Regions from separate parts of the Tissierella sp. MB52-C2 genome, predicted to be linked through region 1. Evidence: riboswitches for the same ligand, from Rfam matches in the RefSeq annotation. Region 1 holds a riboswitch; the other holds the start of a gene.
The links. Region 1 has a riboswitch for S-adenosylmethionine ahead of metA (homoserine O-succinyltransferase). Riboswitches for the same ligand answer to the same signal wherever they lie in the genome.

Region 2: another riboswitch for S-adenosylmethionine. It lies ahead of metK (methionine adenosyltransferase); the one in region 1 lies ahead of metA (homoserine O-succinyltransferase).

Annotation. Positions count from the first base shown of each region.
Region 1 is NZ_CP133261.1:3,751,420-3,759,142, forward strand. It holds gene RBU61_RS18780 (RtcB family protein) at 1-698, shown strand, start outside; SAM riboswitch class I at 759-848, shown strand; SAM riboswitch class I at 916-1,023, shown strand; gene metA (homoserine O-succinyltransferase) at 1,166-2,038, shown strand; gene RBU61_RS18790 (homoserine dehydrogenase) at 2,055-3,284, shown strand; gene RBU61_RS18795 (aspartate kinase) at 3,300-4,490, shown strand; gene RBU61_RS18800 (metal-dependent transcriptional regulator) at 4,630-5,031, shown strand; gene RBU61_RS18805 (metal ABC transporter solute-binding protein, Zn/Mn family) at 5,035-5,961, shown strand; gene RBU61_RS18810 (metal ABC transporter ATP-binding protein) at 5,990-6,724, shown strand; gene RBU61_RS18815 (metal ABC transporter permease) at 6,743-7,723, shown strand, end outside.
Region 2 is NZ_CP133261.1:2,937,973-2,945,695, reverse strand. It holds gene RBU61_RS15015 (phosphodiester glycosidase family protein) at 1-1,259, opposite strand, end outside; gene RBU61_RS15010 (serine hydrolase) at 1,669-1,983, shown strand; tRNA gene RBU61_RS15005 (tRNA-Pro) at 2,179-2,255, opposite strand; gene RBU61_RS15000 (methyl-accepting chemotaxis protein) at 2,512-4,599, opposite strand; gene RBU61_RS14995 (small multi-drug export protein) at 4,771-5,241, shown strand; SAM riboswitch class I at 5,299-5,403, shown strand; gene metK (methionine adenosyltransferase) at 5,632-6,804, shown strand; gene RBU61_RS14985 (ATP-dependent RecD-like DNA helicase) at 6,852-7,723, shown strand, end outside.

The DNA.
Region 1 (7,723 bases):
TATATCAAAGGCTAGCTATAGATTTATGTAGTGGAAAAGAAGATTACTTTATTAAAAGAGATGAAATAATTACTGGATATAAAGCAGAAGGTAAAAGAAAAGAAATAAAGAAGGTGCTTGAAGAACTAAAAAAGGAATATGATAATCTCCAACCTAGCTATCCAAAAGCATTATGTTATTTAACTGGAGAATATAGAGAAAAGTATTTACATGATATGAAAATTTGTCAAGAATATGCAAGCTTAAATCGTGAAGTGATGGTAGATATCATCCTACAATCTTTATTTAAAAAAGGATTGCATGAGTTTACCTACTTTGAAACCATTCATAACTATATTAATTTCAAAGATAATATTATTAGGAAAGGGGCTATATCAGCTTATGAGGGAGAGAAAGTTTTAATCCCTATAAACATGCGAGATGGTTCCATAGTTGCCATAGGAAAGGGAAATCCAGATTGGAACTATTCAGCTCCCCATGGTGCAGGAAGACTTATGAGCAGAAATGTTGCAAAGGAATCTGTTAATTTAGATGATTTTAGAAAAAGTATGGAAGGTATATATTCTACATCAGTAAATGAATACACATTAGATGAATCGCCTTTTGCCTATAAGCCTATAGAAGAAATACTCAATAATATTACTGAAACTGCCAAGATTGTAGATATAATAAGGCCAATATATAATTTTAAAGCATAGGAAAAATATTGTTGACATATTTAGACCCCTATGCTAATATGATTAATAACTTAATAGCTTTACTTATCAAGAGTTAGGGTAGAGAATTAGCTCTATGACCCTACGCCAACCTGTTATTTAACAAGGTGGTTCTGCTAATGCCGATAAGAGAGATTTCATAGAAAATCAACCTTCTTAGCATTAGCTAAGAAGGTTTTTTTAATTACAATTTAATATTTTCTTATCTAGAGTGGTGGAGGGACTGGCCCAATGAAACCCAGCAACAGTTTTAAGCTATGGCTTAAAAAATGTGCTAATTCCTGCGGTGAAAACTGAGAGATAAGAAGTGGAGTTATATTTTTATATAAAAAATCCCTTCTTATCTTAGAAGGGATTTTTCAATTATAAAAGGGGGAGTAAAAGATGAAAAAGGAAATCGAATATTTAAATGAAGGCTTGAGATTAGTATATATGGGTGGGTCTAATATATGGGTTTAGTAATCAATGAAAATATTTTAGCAATAGATTTATTAAGAAAGGATAATATAGACATTGATCTTCAAGGCGACTCTCAGGATTCTCTAAAGGTATTAGTATTAAATTTAATGCCAAATAAATTGGATACTGAATATCAACTATTAAGATTATTGGGAAATAGTTTTGTAGACATACAGGTAGATTTTCTATATGTAAGATCACATAAACCTAAAAATACAAACTTGAATTACCTAGAAAGAGCTTATAAAACATTAGAGCAAATAAAAAATACAAACTATGATGGAATGATAATGACAGGTGCCCCCTTAGAATTTGTGGATTTTGATGATATATCTTATTGGAATGAGTTAAAGCTTATAATGGATTATTCTAATAAATATGTTAAGTCCACTATATATCTATGTTGGGCAGCAGTAGCAGGACTATATTATAACTATAAAATACCTAAACACATCATTGATAAAAAGGTAGTAGGAATATTTAGTCATGAAATCATAGGAAGAAATTCTCTATTATTTAAAGGGCTTGAACAAGAAATAATCTCCCCACATTCTAGATATTTTGAAATTAGGGAGGAGGATATAAGAGATATAAGGGAATTAGAGGTTTTATCTAAATCTAATGATGTGGGAATATATATATTGGCTGAAAGAGAAGGAAAGGCAATATATATTACAGGACATCCAGAATATAATACAGATACTTTAGAAAATGAATATAAAAGGGATAGAAATAAAGGGTTAGCACCTGATTTGCCTAGAAATTATTTTCCCAATGATGATTTTTCTCTAGTACCTAGAAATACATGGAGGAATCATTCACAGATATTAATGGATAACTGGATAAGATATTGTTTAGTGTAAGAAAAGGGGTGTAGCAATGTTAAATATTGGGTTATTAGGATTGGGAGTAGTAGGAATAGGTATTGTCCAGATATTAGAAGAGAGAAAAGATTATTTAGAAAAGTTTATAAAAAAGGAAATTAATATATCTAAGATACTGGTAAAGGACATAGAGAAGATAAGAGATATTGAAATAGATAGAAGAAAGCTTACTACAGATATTCATGAAATAATCGAAGACAATAGTATTGATGTAATTATTGAAGTTATGGGTGGTTTAGATAAGCCCTATGAATATATAAAAGAAGCATTAAGTAGAGGAAAGAATGTGATCACAGCAAATAAAGCTGTAGTAGCAAAATATTTAGAGGAGTTAACAGATTTAGCAAGAAAAAATAACAGACTTTTTCTATATGAAGCTAGTGTAGGTGGAGGAATCCCAATTATAAAACCATTAAAGGAGCAAATAAATATAAATGAAATACAGGAAATAAGAGGGATTTTAAATGGGACTTCTAATTATATACTGACAAGGATGGTAACAGATGATTTAAGTTTCAAAGAAGCCCTAGAAATAAGTCAAAATTTAGGTTATGCAGAAGCAGACCCTACTGATGATATTGAAGGTTATGATACTAGAAGAAAACTTAGAATTTTATCTACGATTGCATTTAAAGATAGGATAAATGAAGATAATATCTCATGCTATGGCATCAATAGCATAAATTTTAAAGATATAAAAAATATAAAAAACATGAATTGTACGATTAAATTGTTAGGTACAGCAGTCTTAAATAATAATAAATACTATGCTTCTGTTGAGCCAGTTATTTTGAGTCAGGATTCTTATCTGGGAAAAGTTGATAATGCTAAAAACTTAGTTTCTTTTATAGGAGATATGGTTGGAGAATTAAGGTTTTTTGGAGAAGGTGCCGGGAGATTTCCTACAGCTAATGCAGTATTAAGTGATTTAATAGACATTACAACCAATACTTATCCAAAAATGAGTTTGGGAGTGAATATAGATTTAGATAATATGAACAGATTATATAAAGGAAAATATTATATGAGAATTGACACTAGAGAAAATACTGAAGATAAAATAGAAAAATATATTAAGGAAAATGGGATTATAGAAAATATGATTGAGAAGAAAGAGGGCATTATATTTACAACTAAATCCATATCAAAAGAAAAATTAGAAAGAATGACAGATTTATTTAAGATAGATAAGAAAGATTACTTCACTGCAAGATTAGAAGTATAAAAAGGGTGTGATTTCATGATTGTTCAAAAATATGGCGGGAGTTCTTTAGAAACTACTGATAAAATTATTCAAGTAGCTAAAAAAATAATTGAAAGAAAGAGAACTGCTAAAAATATTGTAGTTGCAGTTTCAGCTATGGGAAAGACTACAGATCGATTGATTGAATTAGCAAAAGAAATATCTTCAGATCCTATAGAAAGAGAATTAGATGTATTGTTGTCCATAGGAGAACAACAGACAATATCCTTATTATCCATGGCATTAAATAATTTGGGGCATAAAGCTATTTCTTTGACAGGAACACAAGCTAGAATAAATACTAAAGGAAATTATACTAGGGCCAGTATAGAAGATATTGAAAAAAGTATAATAAACAAATATTTAGAAGAAGGCAATATAGTAGTTATAGCAGGTTTTCAAGGTGTTAATGAAAAAGGAGATATTACAACTTTGGGAAGGGGAGGCTCTGACACTACTGCTGTAGCTTTAGCTGCTAAATTTAACTGTCCTTGTGAAATATATACAGATGTAGATGGAATATATTCCATAGATCCTAGATTATACGAAGGGCCTTGTAAAATATCAAAAATAAATTATGATATTGCCTTGGAAATGGCTAGATTAGGTGCTAAGGTAGTTGATAAAAGAGCTTTAGCCTTGGGAAAGAGATATGACGTGCCAATATATGTTGGAGATAGCTTTAAAGACCAATTGGGAACCAGAATAGGAGGGGAAAGCATGGAAGAATTGAAAATATTATCATTGATGGTAGATGATAACCAAGTAGAAGTAAGGATAAAAAATATTCCAAACAAAATAGACAAATTATCTAATGTATTTAGAATATTAGGGAGATATAATTTAGATATTGGAATGGCAGAAAATAATTTAATAGATGAAGATATAAATATATCCTTTATATGCTCAAAAGAGTATATGAAATTATTCCCCTCCATAAAGAAGGATATAGTAAACAATGTAGATAGACTTATAGATGTGGAAATAAATGATACTACTAGAATATCCATAGTAGGTACTGGGAGAATAAATCAAGCTAAGGTCACATCAGAGATATTCGATATAGTAAAAGAATCTGGTATAAAATATAAGAAATTCTGCACATCTGAACTAAGCTTATCCTATTATTTTGAAAAAGCAGAAGTGAAAAACTTAATCAATAGATTAGCGAAGAATTTTAATTTATAATACAAATAAGAAGATGATTTCTGTATTGAGCAGAGATTATCTTTTTTATTTTTAAATATATTGTGTTAACTCTATTAAAAGAGGGTATTATATACATAAGTTAGGCATGCCTAACTTAATACAATTACGGAGGAAGATTATGAACATAAATAAAGAAGATTATTTAAAGGCGATTTATGAGCTAGGTGGTGACAAGGAGCAGGTTAGCAATAAGAATATAGCTAGAGCACTTAATATATCACCTCCCTCTGTATCAGAGATGATAAAAAAGCTATTACAAGATGGCTATGTTGAATATACAGTGTATCAAGGTATAAAACTTACAGAATATGGAGCTACAGAAGCTAGGAAAATTAGAAGGAGACATCTTCTGTGGGAGGTTTTTCTTGTGGAGAAACTAGGATATAATTCTGAGGAAGTACATGATGAAGCAGAGAAACTAGAGCATGTAACTAATAAAAAGCTAGAAGAAAAATTGGATGAATATTTGAATTATCCTGAGGTATGTCCCCATGGGTCAAAAATAATAAGGGAGGAATAAGTAATGAAAAAGATATTGATTTTAATAATGGTAGTATCTATATTAACTACTTTTGTATCAGGATGTGGAAATCCAAATAAGGAGAATGATACTGGATATAAGGTCGTAGCCACTACTACCTTAGTAGCAGATCTTGTAAAATCCATTGGAGGAGAATATGTAAGTGTTCAAGGATTAATGGGACCAGGAGTTGATCCTCATTTATATAAAGCAAGTGCAGGAGATGTTAAACTAATGCAAAATGCAGATATGGTAGTTTATAATGGTCTTCATTTAGAGGGAAAAATGGGAGAGATATTTGAAAATATAGAAGATAGTGAGAAAGTAATTTTAGCAGTAACACAAGGTATAGATGAATCAAGCTTTATTGATTTTGTTTCAAGTCCTGGAAGCTTCGACCCTCATATTTGGTTTGATGTAAAGCTTTGGAAGGAAGCTGCAAAAACTGTGGCAGAAGGACTCAAAGAACTAGATGAAGAACATGCAAAGGATTTTGATATTAGTTTAGAAAAATACTTAGGAGAGCTTGATAAGCTTGAGGAATATATTAATCAAAGAATATCTGAAATTCCTGAGGAAAATAGAGTTCTTATAACTGCACATGATGCTTTTAATTATTTTGGGAATGCCTACGGGTTTGAAGTTAAAGGATTGCAAGGCATAAGTACTGCATCAGAAGCAGGGACATCTGATGTTCGTCAATTGGCAAAGTTTATTGTAGAGAGGAAGATAAAGGCAATATTTGTTGAGTCATCAGTGCCACGAAAGAGTATTGAAGCATTGCAAGAAGCTGTTAAGGCTCAGGGATTTGAAGTGGAAATAGGAGGAGAACTTTATTCAGACTCCACAGGTGATGCAGGAACTGATGATGAAACCTATATAGGAACATTTAAAGCAAATATAGATACAATTATCGATGCCTTAAAATAATCAGATAAATAGCAAGGGGGAATGAAATATGAATTTTGATTATATAATAGAAGTTGAAGATATGACAGTTGCCTATGAAGCAAAACCAGTTTTATGGGACGTTGATCTTAATATACCGAAATCCATTTTAATGGCAGTAGTAGGTCCTAATGGAGCGGGAAAATCAACATTAATAAAGGCTATGTTGGATTTAATAAAGCCAGTATCAGGAAATGTATTATTTAATGGAGCATCCTATAAGTCCCAGAGAAAACATATAGGATATGTACCTCAGTCTGAATCTGTAGACTGGGATTTTCCTACAAATGTTTTAGATGTAGTTCTTATGGGGAGATATGGGGAAATAGGATGGATAAAACGACCTAAGGAAGAGGATAAGAAAAAAGCAAGAGAAGCCTTGGAAAAGGTAAATATGATAGAATTTGCAGATAGACAAATATCACAGTTATCTGGAGGACAGCAGCAGAGAGTATTTCTTGCAAGAGCATTGGTTCAAGATGCAGATATATACTTTATGGATGAGCCATTTAAAGGTGTAGATGCTAAGACCGAAAAGGCCATAATATCCATTTTAAAGGAATTGAAGGAAAGAGGAAAGACCATAATAGTTGTTCACCATGACCTTCAAACTGTGGAAGAATATTTTGATTGGGTGGTATTATTAAATACTCAGATTATGGCCAGTGGACCTGTTAGTGAAGTGTTTACAGATGAAAATCTAAGAAAGACTTATAGAAGTACAGGGCAAATTTTAAAGAGGTAGGTGAGAAAATTGTTAAATATGATATTAACAGATTATACTCTACAGATTGTATCCTTAGGCTCTGCACTTCTAGGGATAATATCAGGAATTTTAGGAAGTTTTGCTGTTATAAGGAAGGAAAGTTTGTTGGGAGATGCAATTTCTCACTCTGCCTTACCAGGAATTGCATTGGCATTTTTAATGACTCAAAGTAAAAAGACAGAGATACTTCTTTTAGGAGCTTTGATCTCAGGATTATTATCTACATTTATTATTCTTTCCATAGTAAAATATTCAAGAATTAAATTTGATAGTGCCTTAGCATTGATATTATCGGTATTCTTTGGAGGTGGTATTGTTCTTTTAACCTATATTCAAAAAATACCCAATGCAAATCAAGCAGGCTTAGAAAAATTTATCTTTGGTCAGGCATCTACTTTTCTAAAAAGAGACATAGAAATAATGGGCATATTGGGAATAGTTTTGATAGCATTGGTTCTTATATTTTGGAAGGAATTCAAGATAGTATCCTTTGACAGGGATTATGCAGAAAGTCTTGGATTCTCTTCACAGAGAGTAAACGGATTGCTTTTTATTATGATAGTAACAGCTATTATTATAGGATTGCAAACTGTAGGAGTTATCTTAATGAGTGCTATGCTTACAGCACCAGCTGTAGCTGCTAGACAGTGGACAAATAAATTATCTGTTATGGTAGTTTTATCAGCCCTATTTGGAGCAATATCAGGAGTTATTGGTACTATATTAAGCTCTTTAGTTTCAAAATTACCTACGGGACCAATGATAGTAATAGTTATAAGTATAATAGTAATTTTTAGTTTATGTTTTGCACCTAATAGAGGGTTGATATGGAAATATTTCAGAGATAGAAAGAAGCAAAGGACCATAAATGAAGACCAAGTACTGGTGAATCTCTATCATTTAGCTATGAATCATGAAGATTTAAACCATAGTCACAATATCTCTATAATAAAACCAGATAAATCTATGACTGCAAAA
Region 2 (7,723 bases), 810 kb from region 1:
TCATATCCTTTTACTGTAAAATTCCTTGAAGTGTTTAAAAACATATTAGAATCATCTGTTGATACCTTAATATAGGATAATTCTCCTACTGGAGCGTTGGAAAATACTCCAACTCCATTTACTACAAGTCTTTCAGTGCCTTCAGATGGTTTATTTACTACAGTAGCCTTTTTCTCATCTATTGGCTTTATTGCCATAGTAGTTGAACCGCCGCCATCTAAGTTTAGACCATTATATGCCCCTAATTCCCTTAGGATTGCGCCAAACATTTCTTGACTAACTCCTTTAAAGGAGTTATCTCTTCCATCTATAGTTACTAAAATAATTTCCTTTCCATCTTGACTAATACCGATTCCAGTCCTAGGAGCATTTCCTTGAGAGTTAATATTTGTAAGGGATAATTCTCCGTCTTTAAGTATAATACTTCCACCACCGATGGCAAACTTAATCTCGTCAGTGCTTGGGGAAGTTGATAATTGAAGATCTATAGAATCTCCTATGGCAAATTGATCTAATCCTTGCATTCTTTCTTCTCCTCTTACAGCTAAAACATATCCGTTTTGAGGTATGTTAACTGCCTCTTTGCCAATTCTCACATCTGTTACTACATTATCCTCTACTACAACCTCTACTAAATCTGAATGAAATTTATTTCCTATGGATTTAGCACCCCAGTTTTTATCTAAAAGAGTTAAAACATCAAAGTTAGTAGTTATCTTATTTATTGCATTTATAATAACTTTCTTTCCACTAGATAAATTAGTAGCTACCATACTTCTATCCATATAGTCTATCTTAGCATTATTTAAAAAATCTACAAAAAAGCTAGGAAGGGCATAGTCCCTTTCTATGGGAGAAGATATTATAGTACCATCATTAATTAAAGTTCCCAGGGAAGATGGCAGTGGAGTATAGTTGAAATAGTCTCCATTTATTCCAGCTACAGCATCGTGCTTCTCCACTAAGGAACTGACCTTGTCCCTGCTTGGAATACCATTTGGATTAAATAGACCTTTGAGTTCAGTATAAGGGTCTAATAAATTAACTCTAAGTACGTTTATATTCCACCATCCAGAAGTAGTGAAACGCATTATCTTTTCATAAACTACTCCAGAAGAAATATTGGTTTTCTCAACATTTTCATATATGGAGTATGGCATATTTACAGTAATTTTAGCAGCAAGAGCTGGACCAGTTGAAGTAAATATAGTTGTAGCAGCTAAAATAGATACAAAAACTTTCTTAATATTTTTTCTCATTAAATCACCTCGTTATAATTTACCTTTTTTACCTAATCTACCTAAGATTGCTTGTCTCAAGTATTATTATATAGGTTAAATATATCAATTGGGTTACAATTATGTTACAAGTTAGGAACAAATGACTATTGACCAAGAGACAAAAAAGAATTAAACAAAAATTTAACTCTTATAATACTAAATAGGAAAGTGAAATGTTTATTATATCATATATATCATAGTAAATATAATATATATGGTATAATTTCTATATAAGTAATTCGTAAAAATGAAAAGATATGTAGATAAGAAAATTTATATTTTACTTATAAGGGGAGTTAAAATGGGACTGTTATCAGATTTTCGACTTTCTGTGATTGAAAAAAAGTTGGGTGTATATGGCATTCATGTTTATCAGAATGGATAAACTTTGGCAGAGCATCGATTCCGAAGCAATAATAGAGAAAATCTCTATTCTGCATCGAAAACCTTTGTATCTATTGGAGTCGGTATTGCAGAAAGTGAAGGCCGCTTCCAGTTGTCAGATTATGTGTTGGATTTTTTTCCGGAATATAAGGATATTGCTTATTCAGGTTCTGAAAAAATAACTATTCAGTATTTGTTGCAAATGAGTTCGGGTCATATGTCTGAGGATGTTACACAATATAACTCCAAAGATAGAGCAGGACTTTTCTTTATCTTAGAAATGAAAGAAGAAGCTGGCTCGAATTTCTATGTGGAGTGATATTTTACCAAATTTGTAGTATAAGTGTGAGGTTCGTAAATAGATTTCGAAAAAATATGTTTTTAATTTATAAGGTCCGTAATGGATTTTTATAAACAAACATATTGCTCAGAACCATTACGGACCTTACTTTTTAATTTTGTCTCAAAAATTAAAAAAAAGATCTATAGGATTTCCTATAGATCAATCTTTTGATGGTCGGGGTGAGAGGATTTGAACCCCCGGCCCCATGGTCCCAAACCACGTGCGCTACCAAACTGCGCTACACCCCGACATTTGTTTAACTGCTTTTGTCTTGTTGTCTCTCGTTCGACTATTATAGTATACGATGGATTGGATAAAAATGCAATAGGTTAAAATAGGCCATATATAGGAGAAAACATAGATATTCAATGAGTATTAAGGATTACGTTGGTAATTCGGAGTATATCTATATATATCTGAATAAATCTCTATAAATTTGATAAATAGTAAAATAAAATTTAAAACAGGACAAAAAATCTTATATTTTCTGTCCTGTTCTTAGAGTTAATATTTAAATTTTGATATTTCTTTATACATTTCCTCTGATAAATTTAGTAAATCCTTTGATGCAAGTTCAATTTCTGCCATGGCAGAAATTTGTTCTTCAACAGATGCGGAAGTTTCCTGAGTACCCGCAGCATTTTCTTCTGAAATAGCAGATAGATTTTCAATAATATTTATTATGTCTTCTTTTTTACTATTCATTTCGTCACCAGAAGAAATCACATATTCAATGGCCATTCCAATTTTTTCAATGGCATCTGCGATACCTTCAAATTTATCATTAGTATTTTCTACACTTACCCTTTGTAACTCTGTAGCTTCTCTTACTTTTTCAATATTATTTACAGCATATTCTGTTTCCTGTGTCAAATCTTCTATTATATTTACTATTTCCTTAGTAAATTCATTGGAGTTTTCAGCTAGTTTACGGATTTCATCTGCAACAACTGCAAAGCCTCTACCATGTTCACCAGCACGAGCGGCTTCAATAGCAGCATTAAGAGCTAAAAGATTTGTTTCCCTAGCTATATTTTGGATCATATAACTAGCTTTGTGAATTTTTTCTGTACTATTATTTGTATTTAAAATGATTCGATTTATTTCTTCTACCGAATCTTGATTTATTTTAGTTTTTTCTACTAATTCTTTAACTATTTCGCTGCCTTCATCCTTTAAGGCCCTAACTTCATCTGTAGTTTTATTTAGTTCCTCAACGTATTGTTGATTTTTTTCTATGAGCTCTCCCAATACATTTATAGTCATAGCACCTTTTTCTGTATCTCGAGCTTGGTCGTAAGCTCCATGTGCTATTTCTTGAACGGTATTGGCAATTTCTTGAGACACCATTGTTGTTTGGGCACTGGTAGAAGCTAATTTTTCTGATGCAAGTTTTAAATCACTAGATGCACCATACATATCACCAATAATCTTTTTAATAAAGCTCTGTAGATTTCCTAAGGAATTAGAAATCTCTCCAAACTCATCTCTTTGACTCAGGAATTTATGAGAAAGTATATGAGTAAAATCTCCAGATGCCATTACATTTAAATGATTCTTTGCTATGTTTAGACTACTGGCAATGGTTCTAGATGTGATAAATAATATGGTTCCCAATATAATAAAAGAAGTAAGACCTATTATAAAAACAATAATCATATTTCTATTAATTGCAGCATTAGTATCTTCCATAGATAAAGCTATATTTAAAGCACCTAAAAATCTTCCATTTATATTTGCAGGGACTACAAATTCATATACTTCTTCTCCATTATTGATAATGGAGGAATATCCTTTTCTTTCACTGATCGCTTCAATAATATTTGCGTCACTTATTTCTGTACCAATTTTTTCATTATTACTATGGGCTATTATTTTATTATTAGGATCTATAAATCCTGCGTATGCTATATCAGCAGACTTAGATAAATCGTTTACAAGTTTTTGATATTCAAATTTTTCAGTTAAATCGTGAATGCTATTGGCAGAAATAGCAACTTGGACAAATTCACCATTTTTTCCCTTTACTGCTCCAAATTTATAGTAAGAGCCATTTTCAGATGCCGCATCTTGTCTGATTTCCTCTATCATTTGAATTTCAGTACTTTTCATAAAGGTATCCAGTGGGTGATTAGGAGGTACACGCCATCCAATATCTTCACGAACTGTGGAATATATCATTTCCATATTTTCATTATACCAATAGATATTGTCTATAATTGAACTATCCTTAATATTATCTAGGACTTCATTACTTAAACTATCTTGATATTTTATTACTGAGTTAGCTGTAGCTTTCATATTATTCTCCAATACTTCAGTAATAGTTGTAATGGAGCTTTCATTATCGTTCATTCTATTAATCACTTGATCTGCCAATTGGAACCCATTGTTTTTCTTTGCGTTTAATATATTTTTCTTAAATAAATAGGATGTACTTAATTCAATTACCAATATTGTCGTAAATAGAAATACTAGAGGGACTACAATTAATTTGAATTTAATTGTCCTGACACTTTTACTTTTTTCATTTTTTAATTTACTAGATTTGAATTTTTTTAAATTTGGCACCTTAATCTTTAATTTTTTCATGTAACCATCTCCCATGTCATTTTTGTAATTAATTTTTAGGAAGTATATCCCATATATACATCATATTACCATAGACAAATCATAAATTTCATAGAAATGATAATTTATTCATTGAAAAACTTCGGTCAATAAAGGTATAATATATATATCGGAACATTTGGAGGAATATTTATGCTAGATTTAATAGAAGAATTAAGAATAGAGATTATGGTAATTCTTTTTTCTATGTTGCCTATAATAGAAGTAAGAGGAGCTATACCTTTAGGTATATCTTTAGGACTTAGTCCAATACATAGTACAATCCTTGGGATAATAGGAAATATAATTATAGTTCCGTTTTTATTGAAGTTACTTCATCCTATAATGTTATTCTTTGAAAAGACGGTGATTTTTTCAAAGACCATAGGCTGGGTAAAAAAAAGAGCTATGAAAAAATCAGGTACCATAAAGAAATATAGTCTTATAGGACTATTTATATTTGTTGCTGTACCAATACCTACTACTGGGGCATGGACAGGCTCTGTTATAGCATCTATATTAAAACTTGATTTTAAGAAATCCTTATTAGCCATATCATTAGGTGTTGTATCATCAGGGTTTATTGTAGCCATTATATCCTATAGTGTAGTTTCAATATTTTAAACTGTTGACTAGGATTTTTCACTATGATAAAATGTTATGTAGATAAAAAAATATAGTTCCTTATCAAGAGAGGTGGAGGGTACGGGCCCGACGAAACCCAGCAACCAGTATTTTATATACAAGGTGCTAAATCCCGCAGAACTAAGTTCTGAAAGATGAGGTAAAGCAAATGCTAAGACCTTTTCTTTAAGAAGGTTTTTTTTTATGACCTAACACAGTGAATGACAGTGAACTGATGTAGGTCAAACGCAATGAGCACCAAATCTATACGAGCATAGTGAGTAAATAGATTTGAGTTGCGAAACTGCGGGAAATGACCTAACACAGCGAACGTCAGTAAGTTGATGGTAGGTCAAACGCAACATCAAACTTAAAAGGGGAGGGAATTTAATGAAAAAATGGTTATTTACTTCTGAATCAGTAACAGAAGGACATCCGGATAAAGTATGTGATCAAATATCTGATTCCATACTTGATGCAATATTAGAAAAGGACCCAGATGCAAGAGTTGCTTGTGAGACTACAGTGACTACAGGAATGATACTAGTAATAGGTGAAATCACTACAAAATGTTATGTAGATATTCCTAAGATTGCTCGTGAAACCATAGAAAAAATAGGATATACTAGAGCAAAGTATGGATTTGACTCAGATACGTGTGCAGTACTAACTTCTATAAATGAGCAATCAGGAGATATTGCCATGGGAGTAGATAAGGCATTGGAGCAGAAAATAGATTCTAAAGATTTATTAGACCAAGTAGGTGCTGGAGATCAAGGGATGATGTTTGGTTATGCTTGTAATGAAACTAAGGAATTAATGCCACTACCTATATCCTTAGCCCATAAACTAGCTAAGAGATTAACAGATGTAAGAAAAAATGGTACATTAGAATATCTAAGACCAGATGGAAAGACTCAAGTAACAGTGGAGTACCATAACGACAAGCCAGTAAGAATAGAAAATGTAGTAGTATCAACTCAACATAGCCGAGATGTATCCCTAGATACCATAAGAGAGGATATAATAAATCATGTAATAATGGAAATAATTCCTAAAGAACTATTAGACGAAAATACAAAATACTATGTAAATCCTACAGGTAGATTTGTAATAGGTGGACCTATGGGAGATGCAGGTTTAACTGGAAGAAAAATAATAGTAGATACTTACGGTGGATATGCAAGACATGGCGGTGGAGCATTTTCAGGAAAAGACCCTACAAAGGTAGACCGTTCAGCTGCATATGCGGCAAGATATGTGGCGAAAAACGTAGTAGCAGCAGGATTAGCAGATAAATGTGAAGTAGGTCTTGCCTATGCCATAGGAGTAGCTAGACCATTGTCTATTTATGTAGATACTTTTGGTACAGGCAAAATAACTGATGGAGAAATAGAGGAGTTAGTAAGAAAACATTTTGACCTAAGACCAGCAGCTATTATAAAAAATCTAGACCTGAAAAGACCAATCTATAGTCAATTAGCAGCTTATGGACACTTTGGACGAGAAGATTTAGATTTACCATGGGAGAAAACAGACAAAGTTGATTTATTGAGAGGATAACCCTCTCAATAAATCTCCAGTGAATAACCAATAAGGGAGGCGAGTATATGTTACTAGAGGGTATCATCGAAGAAGTTAGATTTAGAAATGAGTCTAATGGTTATACAGTTGCAAAACTTAATACATCTGATGGTCCAGTTACCATAGTAGGAAATACTCCCTTTATTAATTTAGAAGAGACTGTAAAAGTGGAAGGGGAATGGATTTATCATCCTACTTATGGAGAACAATTAGCTTTTACAAGTTTAGAAATAGTAGTACCATCTACACTAAAGGGAATAGAAAACTATCTTTCCTCTGGGCTTATACCTCATATTGGACCAAAGACAGCCAAGAGAATAGTAGAAAAATTTGGACTAGATTCCTTGGAAGTCATCCAATATAATCCTGAAAAGCTAAGGGAAATCAGCGGAATTGGAGATAAAAAGCTAGAAACAATAGTTGAAGCCTATGAAGAACAAAGAGAAGTAAGAGATATAATGGTGTTTTTACAGCAATATGGAATTACAGTAAACTATGGAATAAAGATATATAAAAAATATGGTAAAGACACAATAAATATAATAATGGAAAATCCCTATAGATTATCAGAAGACATCTATGGTATAGGTTTTAAAACAGCAGATAAAATTGCAGAAAAAATGGGGATAAATAAGGAATCCCTTCATAGAGTAGAAGCTGGATTAAAATATATCATAATGAAATGGGCTGGAAATGGACATTCCTATGTACCTAAAGAAGAATTAATATCAGATACTAAAGAATTATTAGAGACAGAAGAAAATTTAATTGAAGAAGGCATAAGAAACCTAGGACTTAAGGGAAGTATTCATATAGTTAAAGACAATAAGGATACTTTGGTTTATTATACTCCTTTTCATATAGCAGAAAATAATGTAAGTAAAAAACTAGTACAATT